4 regions of the Vibrio chaetopteri genome follow, and region 1 is predicted to be linked to each of the others. Evidence: predicted binding sites of a transcription regulator. Region 1 holds the regulator's gene; each other region holds the start of a gene.
What was found. Region 1 encodes PurR, which represses purine synthesis genes. Its sites were predicted from a motif close to TNANGNAAACGTTTNCNTNA; they were not measured.
Positions count from the first base shown of each region.

Region 2: the regulator PurR is predicted to act here: its motif matches at 2,021-2,040, upstream of PG915_RS23665 (inosine/guanosine kinase).
Region 3: the regulator PurR is predicted to act here: its motif matches at 1,518-1,537, upstream of PG915_RS01710 (NCS2 family permease).
Region 4: the regulator PurR is predicted to act here: its motif matches at 1,220-1,239, upstream of glpX (class II fructose-bisphosphatase).

Region 1 covers NZ_CP115920.1:1,372,214-1,375,413, reverse strand. The annotation lists gene torD (molecular chaperone TorD) at 63-701, shown strand; gene purR (HTH-type transcriptional repressor PurR) at 1,062-2,066, shown strand; cyclic di-GMP riboswitch class I at 2,243-2,330, shown strand; gene PG915_RS06230 (TfoX/Sxy family DNA transformation protein) at 2,446-3,036, shown strand; gene PG915_RS06225 (TVP38/TMEM64 family protein) at 3,157-3,200, shown strand, end outside.
Region 2 covers NZ_CP115921.1:1,746,604-1,749,803, reverse strand. The annotation lists gene PG915_RS23670 (formate--tetrahydrofolate ligase) at 1-419, opposite strand, end outside; gene PG915_RS23665 (inosine/guanosine kinase) at 585-1,892, opposite strand; gene PG915_RS23660 (sensor domain-containing diguanylate cyclase) at 2,101-3,048, shown strand; gene PG915_RS23655 (CreA family protein) at 3,090-3,200, opposite strand, start outside.
Region 3 covers NZ_CP115920.1:355,500-358,699, forward strand. The annotation lists gene PG915_RS01705 (response regulator) at 1-1,422, opposite strand, end outside; gene PG915_RS01710 (NCS2 family permease) at 1,679-3,049, shown strand.
Region 4 covers NZ_CP115920.1:3,413,589-3,416,788, reverse strand. The annotation lists gene glpX (class II fructose-bisphosphatase) at 153-1,160, opposite strand; gene zapB (cell division protein ZapB) at 1,477-1,719, shown strand; gene PG915_RS15730 (TetR/AcrR family transcriptional regulator) at 1,875-2,519, shown strand; gene PG915_RS15725 (DHH family phosphoesterase) at 2,621-3,200, shown strand, end outside.

The DNA of each region.
Region 1 (3,200 bases):
CACGTTATTGCTATTCATCTTTATTAGCTAAAATAGAAGTATCATTTTTGGAGACAATACAAATGCAAGAAATCAAAGCATTTAATGAGCAACGTGCGGAAATCTATTGGTGGCTATCAAGCTTGTTTGCTTCTGAGCTGACCGACGATGAGCTAAGCAAATACCACAGCCCAGAAATACGTTCGTTTCTAACCGGACTTGGTGAAAACCCATCGCTGTCGGAGCCAATCAAAACCTTCACTGATTCGCTCAATAGATTGCAAGTACGTGAAGATGCTCAATTGGAGCTCTCTGCCGATTTTTGTGATCTGTTTTTAAAGACCGACAAGCATGGCGCACTGCCTTATGCCTCAATGTACATTGGTACTTCTGGCCTACTCAACGACCAACCTGCGCAAGAAATGGCAGATCTACTCGCCAAGTACGGTATTGCAGTAAATAAAGATCTCAATGAGCCAGCGGATCACCTTGCCATCGAACTCGATTTTCTAGGTAACCTTATCATCCGTTCGAACGAACTGGAGAACGACGCACTGCACGAACAAGCGGACTTCATCAATACTCATCTCATGAGTTGGTTGCCTCAGTTTGTTAAAAAGTGCCAACAGTTTGATGAATTTGGCTTCTACTCTGCTGCTGCAAGCCTCTTGCACGCCTTCTGTCTGTTAGACCTGACCTACCTTGCGGATGAAAACGACTAACTCCGATTTCAACTGATAGGTGCGACACATACTAAAGGCGCAAACGTGGTTTTCAGTCATCTGAGTCAATTTTGCGCCTTAGTTATAAATTTGTGGGATAAATGATTGCCAGCTCACTAAGCTGCGACTACAATTCGCCGTTTAAATGCAATCGCCCATTGGTATTACAGAAAATCATCTCCACTTAGGTGGCAATATCGAGCTTTGAGCTCAATTTGTTGATTCTGCCTAGGCTTGCATACACTTGCCGGTTTCCGCTTTTACATCCGTTTATTCACAAAAGCGCTGGAACCACTAAAATTAAAGCGGCACAAACGTTTACTCACTAATTCAATAAGCCGCGACTAATAGGATATCACTATGGCAACCATTAAAGATGTCGCCCGACTTGCTGGCGTTTCCACGACCACAGTATCCCATGTAATTAATAAAACTCGTTTTGTTGCAGAAGCAACGCAAGAAAAAGTGATGGCGGCGGTCGATGAACTCAACTACGCGCCTAGTGCTGTTGCTCGTAGCCTGAAGTGCAATTCGACTAAAACCATTGGTATGTTGGTCACCCAATCGACCAACTTATTTTTCTCAGAAGTTATCGATGGCGTTGAAAGTTACTGCTATCGCCAAGGCTATACACTGATTTTGTGTAACACAGGTGGTGTTTACGAGAAGCAGCGTGACTACATTCGCATGCTGGCAGAAAAACGCGTCGATGGTATTTTGGTGATGTGTTCCGACTTGACTGAAGAGCTTCTTGAGATGCTTGACCGTCACGCAGACATTCCAAAAGTGATCATGGATTGGGGTCCAGAGAGCTCTCAAGCCGATAAGATCATCGATAATTCAGAGGAAGGTGGCTATCTAGCGACTAAGTTTTTGATTGAGAAAGGTCATACCGATATTGCCTGTCTAAGTGGTCACCTAGAAAAAGCGGTATGCCAAGAACGCATCATCGGCTATAAACGTGCACTGGCGGAAGCCGGCATTGAGATGAAAGAAGATCGTATTCTTGAAGGTAACTTTGAATGTGATACTGCGGTAATCGCCGCTAACCGCATCGCCGCAATGGAAGAGAGACCAACGGCCGTGTTCTGTTTTAATGACACAATGGCATTTGGACTTATGAGTCGCCTTCAACAGCTTGGTGTAAACGTACCTGAAGATATCTCTGTTATCGGTTATGACAATATTGAACTGGCTGAATACTTTTCGCCACCGCTGACAACGGTTCACCAACCGAAGCGACGTGTTGGTAAAAATGCCTTTGAGATTCTACTAGAACGAATCAAAGATAAAGGTCACGAAAAACGCATTTTTGAAATGCACCCAGAAATTGTAGAACGTGACTCTGTCAAAGCCCTAACCTAACGCTGACAAAAGTGCCGATTTCGGCACTTTTTGATCTCTATTCAAAATTCCCCCCTACTGCTGTCAATTTTTTATTCACCTTGAGGCACAAACAACCAAACATTATTTGAACTAAGATCACATTTCCAAAGATCACATATCAATAACTTACGTAGTTTTCCTATATGCTATATGTGTCACGCACAGGGCAAACCATCTGAAAGGGTGGGACGCAAAGCCACCGGCCTAAACCAATTTTTATTGATAGGTAGCGGGGTTGCCGATGGCAAGGGCAAAGACTCAGTTATAGCAGTGGCTTAACAGAGCTCTGACACCCGTTTGCTATACTCTCGGACCTGATTTTGGTGACACAATCAATAACACCGAGAAAAGAATAAGCATGGATAATCCTATACTAAAAGATTCAATGCAGTTATTCGCTCAGCTTGGAAGAGTAAAGTCTCGATCCATGTTCGGCGGATTTGGCATCTTCGTAGACGATACGATGTTTGCATTAGCAGTGAATAACAAATTACATATCAGAACTGACCGTCAGACCATTTCCACCTTTAAAAAGCTAGGTTACAAACCATACGTTTATAAAAAGCGTGGATTTCCCGTGGTAACCAAGTACTTCGCACTACCAGACGATTGTTGGCAAGATCAAGACGCTATCTTGACTCATGCTAAACAGGCGCTCGCGTTTGCAAAAACTGAAAAAGAGCAGCAGTCTGAAGCGAAGCCAAACCGATTAAAGGATCTTCCTAATTTACGACTGGCAACTGAGCGTATGCTTAAAAAAGCCGGTATCGAATCTGTGGGCGATCTACAGCAGCACGGCGCTGTTGAGGCATTTAAAGCCATCCAAAGAACCCACTCTAGCTCAGTTGGGCTCGAGTTACTATGGGCACTAGAAGGCGCCATCAACGGCACTCACTGGTCTGTGATACCACAAACCAAACGAGAAGAGCTTGCTAGCTTAATCAACTAACCCTTGGTTTTCCCAATAAAAAATCAGCCTTATGGCTGATTTTTTTCGTATTAGATGAAAGGAAAAGGTCACACTCCCTTTCTACTACACTAATACTAAGACATTACAAAGGATATCGTCATGAGCAAGAAGCTAATACTTGGATTAGTACTGGTTGCCATCAT
Region 2 (3,200 bases), on a different replicon from region 1:
GCTAAATTGTGCGCCGCCGTGACTGCGTGAATGTCACCGGTTAAGTGAAGGTTTAGCTCTTCCATTGGGGCAACTTGCGAATAGCCTCCGCCAGCAGCACCACCTTTAACACCGAAAATGGGTCCCATAGAAGGTTGGCGGATACAAGCCATCACCGACTTGTCGAGCTTTTTTAGACCCTGAGACAAACCGATAGTTGTCACGGTTTTGCCTTCGCCAAGAGGAGTAGGGGTAATTGCTGTAACAACGATTAGCTTGCCATCACGGTTGTCTTTGAGGCGAAAGACCGCGTCCCAAGTGATTTTAGCTTTGTGATAACCTTGCGGATGATATTCATGCTCGAGCAAGCCTGCTTGCTTGGCAATGTCAGAAATAGCGGAGAGTGACGTCGTACGACAGATATCGATATCGGAAAGCATTAACGGTCCTTAAAAGCCACAAAATTATTGAGGAAAACGTTTGCGTCAGGATGATACTGGTTAAATATGCTTTGTAAAGCTAAATATTCAGCGGCCTGAACTAATATTAACCAGCTGTTCAATAGCTGTATAATTTAGAAACAAAAAAAGTGCCGAAGCCCTTTTTTAACGATCCCAGTAAGCTTCTTCCAGGCTGTCTTCTCTTTCTGGAAGAGCGCGTGTTAGGCGAGGAGAATGCTGGGTGAGTACTTCGTAGCTTACGCGGTTCGCGTATTTACAAATTTGTGAAAGCGACGAGTACGTTAAACATGGTGCAACGTGCTTGTCTGAGTCTGATACGTTCTTGCTGTGGAATGAGTTAGCCGTCATATCATGTAGTAATGCAGAAAGAGCGCCATCACCAGCACCATTGGTGTTTTTGATCTCCAATGGACCACCCAGATAAGGGCCAATATGCGAGTACACTTTTTGCGGATCGGCACAATCTTGCTTGCGCATAGCTCGGCTGAACTCAAATTGGTTGAAATCGCTGAAGTGCTCAGATGATAGCAAATCATGGGTGGTTTCACGTAGAGTCACGTTGTCACAGTAACCAGCCATGTACAAGCCGTTAGGGCCTGCAGTACACAATACCAAGTCAACCCAGTCTAGCGCTTTATCTGCCGCTTTTAGTGGTTCGGCAAAGCCGGTCAATGCTTCACCTTCTTCTTCGTTCATCGCCAGAATAGTGACGTTTTCTTGAATATAGTCTTGCCAGAATTTCTCGTTGCCTTCGATTACCCATTTAGTACCAAGTGTGAGCACGACTGGCACTGACTTCTGCTTGGCGAGTTCAACCGCACGAGCAACTGCTTGTGGCATTGGGTCTTCGGGTTTACCACGCATCAAGTAAGAAGATACGACTAGTGCAGACGCTTTATTGAACACTGATTCAGGGATACTTTCTGGACGTAGCTGATTCATTTCGCCTTCGTTAATTGCGAAGGTGCGCTCGCCGTCATCGGTGATCAAGGTATAGCAACGACCAATAGGGCCATCGACAGTTTGCAAGTGGTTAAGGTTCATTCTTGAAGAAGTACGGCAAAGGTAACGGTAGCCGTAAGAACCTACTTGGATATTTTTTGACATGACACCAAGCAGCACAGACTTACTGTCAGCGAGAACTGAATAGTTGTGTAGAGTGTTGCCAATCGTGTCACCCGGGAATTGGTGAGTGATCAGTTCTTTCTCGACTAGTTCGGCGTAAAGAGCGTCCGCTTTGCTCTCTTCTAGGACTAGCGAGTGTCCCTTACTCAAGTCGTATTTCGCTAAGAAGTCGTCATCAACACGTGCTTCGATATCAACGATGGTTTGACCGACACCAACAATCGTTGGGCGATACAGTTTTGGCGCTGACTGCGCCTGACTGACCGATAGATCTTTCTTGCTGGTAGGGAAATAGTGTTTTGACTTACGTTGTCCAGGAAATTTCATAATAAAGGCTAGCGGCTCAAAATTTGGCGGCATGATATCACAAGAAGTTTATTTGTGTTTCATGAAATTGCATTGAATGTGTGAGTTGCTTCAGTTTTGGGGCGCGTGCTATCTAGGTCAGCGGTCACAAACTGAACCGATTGCCGTACGGAAAGTGTGTCAATATGCAATACTGTTCATTGTTAGGGTAAGGTTGAGGGCGCAGGTTATGGACATGAAGAATCTGACAGTCGACGAAATTAGAGCGGTATTAAGTCGCTTAGATTGCTATTTTTTTGTCAAAGACCAACATGCACGCTACACCTACGTTAACGACGCAGTATCGCGTTTATTTGGTAAACCTGCCGAAGAGATTGTTGGTGGTGACGACGCCCAGTTTTTTGATCTCCAACAGTGCCATGATCTTATTCAACACGACAGAAAAGTGCTCGAGGGACAATCGCTGTCACAAGTTGAAAAAAGCACGGATATTCATGGTGAGACGCATCATTATCAAATCCTCAAAACACCGATTTATGATTACGAAGGCAATGTGGCGGGAATTTTTGGCTTGGCTATCGACATTACAGAGTCGATCGCCAAGCGAGATGAATATGAATACTTAGCCATTCGAGATGTTCTGACTGGCGTTTACAATCGCCGTTACTTAGAGTTGCAATTGAAGCGAGAAATTGCCGCTCACGTTCGCCATAACAGGCCACTCTCATACGTCATGCTCGATGTCGACAATTTTAAACACATCAATGACAGCTATGGTCACAGCATTGGCGACTATGTTCTTAAAAATGTTGCCAAGCTAATGGAGTCATCGGTACGCGAAGAAGACTATTGTTTCCGTTTCGGCGGTGATGAGTTCGCTTTGTTGTTACCCCTCACATCGTTACTTGCTGCATATAGGGTGGCGGAGAGAATTCGTGTCAGCATTGCCGAGCATGAATTTGTTTCTTCAGAAGGTCAAAAGTTTACCATCAATATTAGTCTTGGGGTTTCTCAGCTTACTGATGGGAATACGGGGTTACTTGTCGCCCAAGCGGATGGTGCGTTAATGACGGTGAAACGTGAAAGGGAAGGAAAAAACATGACGTTGGTCTATTGTGACAAACAAGGCCACATTACCGAGTGTGATCGATGTAAGTTGAAGCGAACCTGTCACTAAAAAGTCAGCTCTAAAGAAAAGAGCTGACTTTATGTCGAAGACTACTGTTGAACGTCTACCGGAGATTCTACGTAGGCTTTAGTTCCCCACAAAGGAACGGTCGACAAGCTATGTTTAAAGCTGCCTGATGTTTCTTTGGTTGAGTATGACAG
Region 3 (3,200 bases), 1.0 Mb from region 1:
TTTGCCAGCTTCAAACTTAGAAAAATCCAGAATATCATTGATGATTGCCAGCAGAGACTCAGCGCTGTCTCTTGACGTTCGGGCAAGCTTGAATTGCTGCTCATCAAGTTCGGTATCGAGCAGCAGGTCAGTCATACCAATCACCCCATTCATTGGAGTGCGGATTTCATGACTCATGGTAGAGAGAAACTCGCTTTTTGCGTGCGCCGCCGAACGTGCTTCTTCCGTTGCTTGTTGTAGTTGCTGGTTATGTTCAAGCATTTGTTGCTCTTTGAGGGCTAAGGAATCCGCCATATTAATAAAGCCGGTACTCAGGCGGCTGATTTCATCGGTTTGATTAAAGTGGTGCTGAGGGAGTGATATTTTGTAATCGCCTTGACCTACATGTTTGGTGGCGTCTAGTAAAGCTTCTAATCTTTGCACCAACTGCCGAGACATAAAAAGCAACACCACTAAACAAATGATGGCCAGAGCCAGACCAAGTGCACCAAGCACTAAATTGCGATTTGTGTTCAATACGGTCTGCATCGCTTGTTGAGATATTTGCTGATTTTGTAAATCGAGAATCGAGCGGATCCGTTCGATTCGCTGTGTCGCTAATGGGAACCAAAACTCGGGGGTAATATCCTCAAGCCCATCCTCAAGTGTTCCTGATGTGACGAACGTTGATTCAATGTCATCAATTTGCTTATGGACACCCCAATTGATAATAGGCATGTAGAGGGACTCTGGCGCATGTTGACGCAGTAAGCGCAGATTCCAATCGAAACTTCGAATGTAATAACCCGCATCGATCATCTTATCGTTTGAGATGGCTTGCTCAGGCGCTGCAAAAATACCATTGAGAATGCCGCGAGATTGCCCTGCGCGCTCTTTGAGCCAAAGCAAATGGACATGATGCAGTAAATCATCAACTAAGTCTGGGGATTCGATAGAACTGACAAGGGCATCATAAATAGTTAATGCTTGCTCGATAAGCCCTGAGTAGTGCTTGAAGGAATATTCGCCGACACCATGATCAACGAACTCCCTTACCATCACGGTATGCTCAATAGCACGATCAAGTAATTGAATTTGCTCACTGAAAGCCTGTTCGATGTCGCTGTGCTTGCTGGATAAGCTCCGCCATTGCTCGCTTGCTTTATCGGCTTGCGCTCTTGCCGTAATGAGTTTTTGTTTGGTGGTTTCATCTAGATTAGATTTATAACCTTCAGATAGCCCGCGCTCGACAGCAAAGTGGTGAGCAATGTTATCAAGCGAATGAGCGACGTTGAGAAGTTCGATGGTTTTGGTGGCCTCCGCATTTCTATCCACGAGTGAGCGGATCACTTGATAGCTCATGGTTAGAACAACGATGAGTAACCCTAATACAATCAATGATGTTTGGGTTCTCAGGGTTAAGTTACGTATCGCGGTTGGCATGCATGCCCATCCTGTTTCTTAGCGTATTTCAGCAGTATAGGAGACGAACTGCTAGGTTCCGATATTTGCGTTTTTTATGAATTCAATAAGACATAAGTGGCAAACGTTTGCTTATTTATCAAGGTGTTGTTTTGTAAGGCTTTGAAGCTAGTTCGAAAAGTGTTGATTTATTCCTGTCAGCAATTAGAATTCGCGCCAATATTCTTATTGCGCATACGTTTGCGTCGGCGTGTTTTCTATCTTAAAAGGTACCACTGTGAGTGCAGAATTAGCGGGTCAGAGACAGACCAACCCTTCCTTTATCGAAGCGACCTTCAAGGTGAGTGAGCGTAAGTCTACGATTGGCACTGAGGTGTACGCAGGCTTTATTACCTTTCTAGCGATGAGCTACATTTTGGCGGTCAATCCGGCTATTTTGGGCGATATTCCTGGTATGGATCGCGGTGCAGTATTTACCGCAACGGCGCTGGCGGCGGCGTTTGCGACGCTGATTATGGGTGTGTTTGGCAACTATCCGGTGATGCTTGCTCCTGGTATGAGCATGAACGGCTTTTTCAAAGGCATGCTGTTAAGTGGTTCGGTAGCGCTGGTTTGGCATGAGGCACTGCTTGGCATCTTTTTCTCAGGCATCATCTATTTGATTTTATCGATGACTAAGATCCGTAAGGCGATGATTGAGTCGATTCCAGAAGACCTCAAGTTGGCGATTACGGTTTCACTCGGTTTGTTTATTGCGTTCTTGGGTCTTAAGAACGCAGGTATCATCGTTTCAAACCCAATCATTTTGGTGAGTATGGGCGATATTCTAAACCCTCAGGTCATGATCGCTTACATCAGTATTTTTATTGCGCTTGGTTGTATGGTTCGCGATATCAAGCTGGCGACATTTATCTCATTCATCTCCGCTATTATTTTGACTATCCTTGCCGACACTTTTATGGGCACGGCAAACGCACCAATTCCAGAACAGCTTGTGGCAATGCCGCCAAGCATGGCTGGTAGCTTTGGTGCGATCTTTGATTTTTCTGGCCTAACGGCAGAGAAGATGTTCGACTTGCTGTTTATCGTTATTATCTTCTTGATTGTCGACTTCTTTGATGGATTGAGCACGATAGTGGGCGTGGGCCGCGATGCAGGCATCATCGACAAAGATGGCAAGGTGCCAAATGCGCGCTCAGCACTCGTCGCTGACGCAGGTGGCACTGTGATGGGTTCGCTGCTTGGCACAACGTCGGTAACGGCATTCTCTGAATCGGGCATTGCCTCTTCTCAAGGTGCGAGAACTGGTCTCGCGGCGGTTGTGGTAGCAGGCTTGTTCTTTGTGTCACTGTTCCTTTACCCGCTATTCTCCTTGTTCTCAGCGGCCATGGTGGCGCCAGCAATGGTGGTGGTAGGCATTTACATGATTGGCCGCTTAGGGGATATCAAGTGGGATAAGAAAGAGTCTCGCATTGCTGCCTTCTTTACCATCATGTTTACCGTGCTGAGCTTCTCTCCTGCAAACGGCATGGCAATGGGCTTTATTAGCTATGCGTTTAGTATGGTTGTGGCAGGTAAGGGCAAAGAGGTTCACCCGGTGATCTATGTGTTGTCGGCGCTGTTTATGACTTACTTGGTGTTGTTGTAGTCACTAATAATCGGAATACTACCCCCCACAGCGCCGTCATTCCTGCGTAGGCAGAAATCTAATTGAGGCTTGGTGTGCGTGTTGAGTAGACTCCTGCCTGCGCAGGAGTGACAGCTATTTTAGTGCGGGAAATATTCAAGCAATAAAAAAG
Region 4 (3,200 bases), 1.5 Mb from region 1:
CCTGAGGTAAAGATAGTCGGGGTATTATGGCGGATAAGGTTAATAAAGCAAATGATTTACAATCTTGAGGTTGGCATTCCAGCAGTATCGACTTGCATAGATATAAAAAAAGCGCTGATAACCATCAGCGCCTTTGACAAAGTTTTATTGACTTATAGGATGATGTCGCGGATTTCCGGATCCTTACGCTCTAGATAGTGCGTAGACTTGATGCGACGAATCGTGCGGCAACGTCCACGGATCAGCAAGGTCTCAGTCGTTGCGATGTTGCCTTGACGAGTGATGCCTTCAAGTAGGTCACCTTTGGTAATGCCGGTCGCTGAGAAGACGACGTTGTCGCTACGAGCCATATCTTCCATACGCAGTACGATGTTTGCTTCAACACCCATTTCAGCGCAGCGAGCTAGCTCTTCTTCACCTGCGGCACGGTTTTCTTCAGTATCGCCTTTAACAACGTGGCGTGGCAGTAGTCGGCCATTCATGTCGCCGTCTAGTGCGCGGATAACCGCAGCAGAGACTACGCCCTCTGGCGCGCCACCAATACAGTACATGACATCCACTTCGCTATCTGGCATACAAGTAAGGATAGAAGCGGCAACATCACCATCTGGCACAGCGAAAACGCGAACACCCATCGCTTGCATCTCGGCAATGACGGCGTCGTGGCGTGGCTTAGCAAGCGTTGTCACTACTAGCGTATCTAAGGTTTTACCTAGTGCAGCTGCGATATTTTTTAGGTTTTCAGTCAGTGGTTTATTAAGGTCAATCACGCCTTTCGCGCCAGGCCCTACCACGAGTTTTTCCATGTACATGTCTGGCGCTTTCAAGAAGCTGCCTTTTTCACCAGCGGCAAGCACTGCAAGGGCATTGGATTGACCCATCGCCGTCATGCGAGTTCCTTCGATAGGATCAACAGCGATGTCGACAGCATCACCGCCAATACCCACTTGTTCACCGATGTACAGCATAGGTGCGTCATCGATTTCACCCTCACCAATAACGATTTCGCCTTCGATATCGGTCTTGTTCAGTAGGCTGCGCATGACCTCCACCGCTGCACCATCGGCAGCATTTTTGTCGCCTCGGCCTAGCCACTTATAGCCTGCTAGGGCGGCACCTTCGGTAACTCGTGAAAAAGCCATTGCTAAATCGCGCTTCATACTGACTCCAATCTAATGAAAATTGACAAATGATTTACGGCGCGAATTCTAGCATATCAAAAGGGAAACGTTTGCCTTTTTCTCTGTTCGGACGCGATCTTGTCGCTAAAATCTTGAATGATTGAGCATCGTGACAAACAAAACTTTGCTCTGTTGTGCTTGGTAGGTAAAGCTTGGGTGAGTTTGCGGCGCTTTTTTGACCGAATAGTGAAAAATCTGCAATATAGAGCGTGTCTATCTTCTCTAGGCTGAGTAGAATGGGGCACTATAGGATGAAGCATTTTCATTTCACAGGATTAAACAAGGGTAGGCCGAGATGTCTTTTGAAGTACTGGAACAACTAGAAGCAAAAATTCAAACTGCAGTGGACACAATCGCTCTTCTTCAGATGGAAGTTGAGGAATTGAAAGAAGAGAAAGCACAACTTGCATCGCAAGCTGAAGAACTACGCAGCAGCCGTGAAGAACTTGAGCAAAAGTCTGAGCAGATGCAACGTGAGCACAGCCAATGGCAAGAGCGCATTCGCAACCTACTAGGTAAAATGGACGAAGTAGAGTAATTGTCTACTTAGCCAATATGCATGACTGAAAAGCACTCAAATTGAGTGCTTTTTTTGTGTCCGTTGGTCTAACCAGTGAATCTCACAATCTATTAACTTTTCGTGTACTAGTTCAAGACGTATACTAAGTCTAACTAGGGAAAGGAAAAGTTAGAATGAAAACACGTGACAAAATCGTCTACGCCGCCCTCGACTTGTTCAATTCAGATGGCGAGCGCAACGTGACAACCAACCATATTGCGGCGCACATTGAGATCAGCCCAGGCAATCTCTACTATCATTTCCGAAACAAACAAGAGATCGTTCGTGAGATTTTTGCCCTCTATTCGCAAGAGCTTATTGAGCGCTTCACTCCGGTACAAGGTCAGCAAGAGAGCTTAGCGCTACTAAAGCACTACCTAGATTCCATTTTCACGCTGATGTGGAAGTACCGTTTCTTCTACGCTAACTTGCCGGAAATTCTTCAGCGCGACCCCAAATTGCACGAAGAGTACATTGATGTACAAGAACGCCTACAAGGTAATCTTATTAACATCTTACGTGCTTTTGTTGAGTTGGAGTTACTGACGCTAAATGAGAAAGAGCTGAAGTCTTTAGTCACGACATTACACATGATGGCAGTCGGTTGGCTAAGCTATCAGTCGGCAATGTCACCACGCACCAAGATTACGGAAGAAGTGATCCAACAAGGCATGCTGCAGATGATTCATGTGGTGAAACCACTGGCGACCTCAAGAGGCAAAGAGCAACTGACGTTACTCGAAGATGGCGTGCGTATGATGGGCTCGACTACGAGTTAAACTCGCTAACGGCATGATATATAGCCAATTCGTATTGTTACAAACCCTACTTTATTAGTAGGGTTTGTGGTTTCAGGGACGATGAAAGGATGAGTGTGACTGTGCACTATGACGTATTTAATGGCGATGCCGATGGCATATTAGCCCTACTGCAATTGCGTTTAGCGCAGCCTAAAACCGCGATACTCATCTCCGGTATCAAGCGTGATATCGCCTTACTTCAGCGTGTGCCCGTTGAGCAGGCAAGCTCGGTGACTGTGCTGGATATCTCCATGGATAAGAACCAAGCCGCGCTCAATGAGCTTTTGGATCATCATGTTGCTATTACCTATATCGATCACCACAAAGCCTCTGCTATTCCTGATAGCCCTCATCTTGAGGCCCATATTGACCTCGATGCTAACACTTGTACTGCGCTGATTGTTGACCAGCAGTTACAAGGGCAGTTCAGGCTCTGGGCAATCGTGGCCGCGTATGGTGACAATATGCTCGCAAGCGCTGAGAGCTTGGCGTCTGATTTAGGACTTAGCCGCGAGCAGCGCGAAGCACTGAAAGAGTTGGGCACCTTGGTCAATTACAATGGCTATGGTGAGAGCTTAGAAGATTTGCATTTTGACCCGATGGATCTGTATCAGAAGCTTTTGGCTTACCATGATCCTTTTGATTGTTTAAGTGATCCAA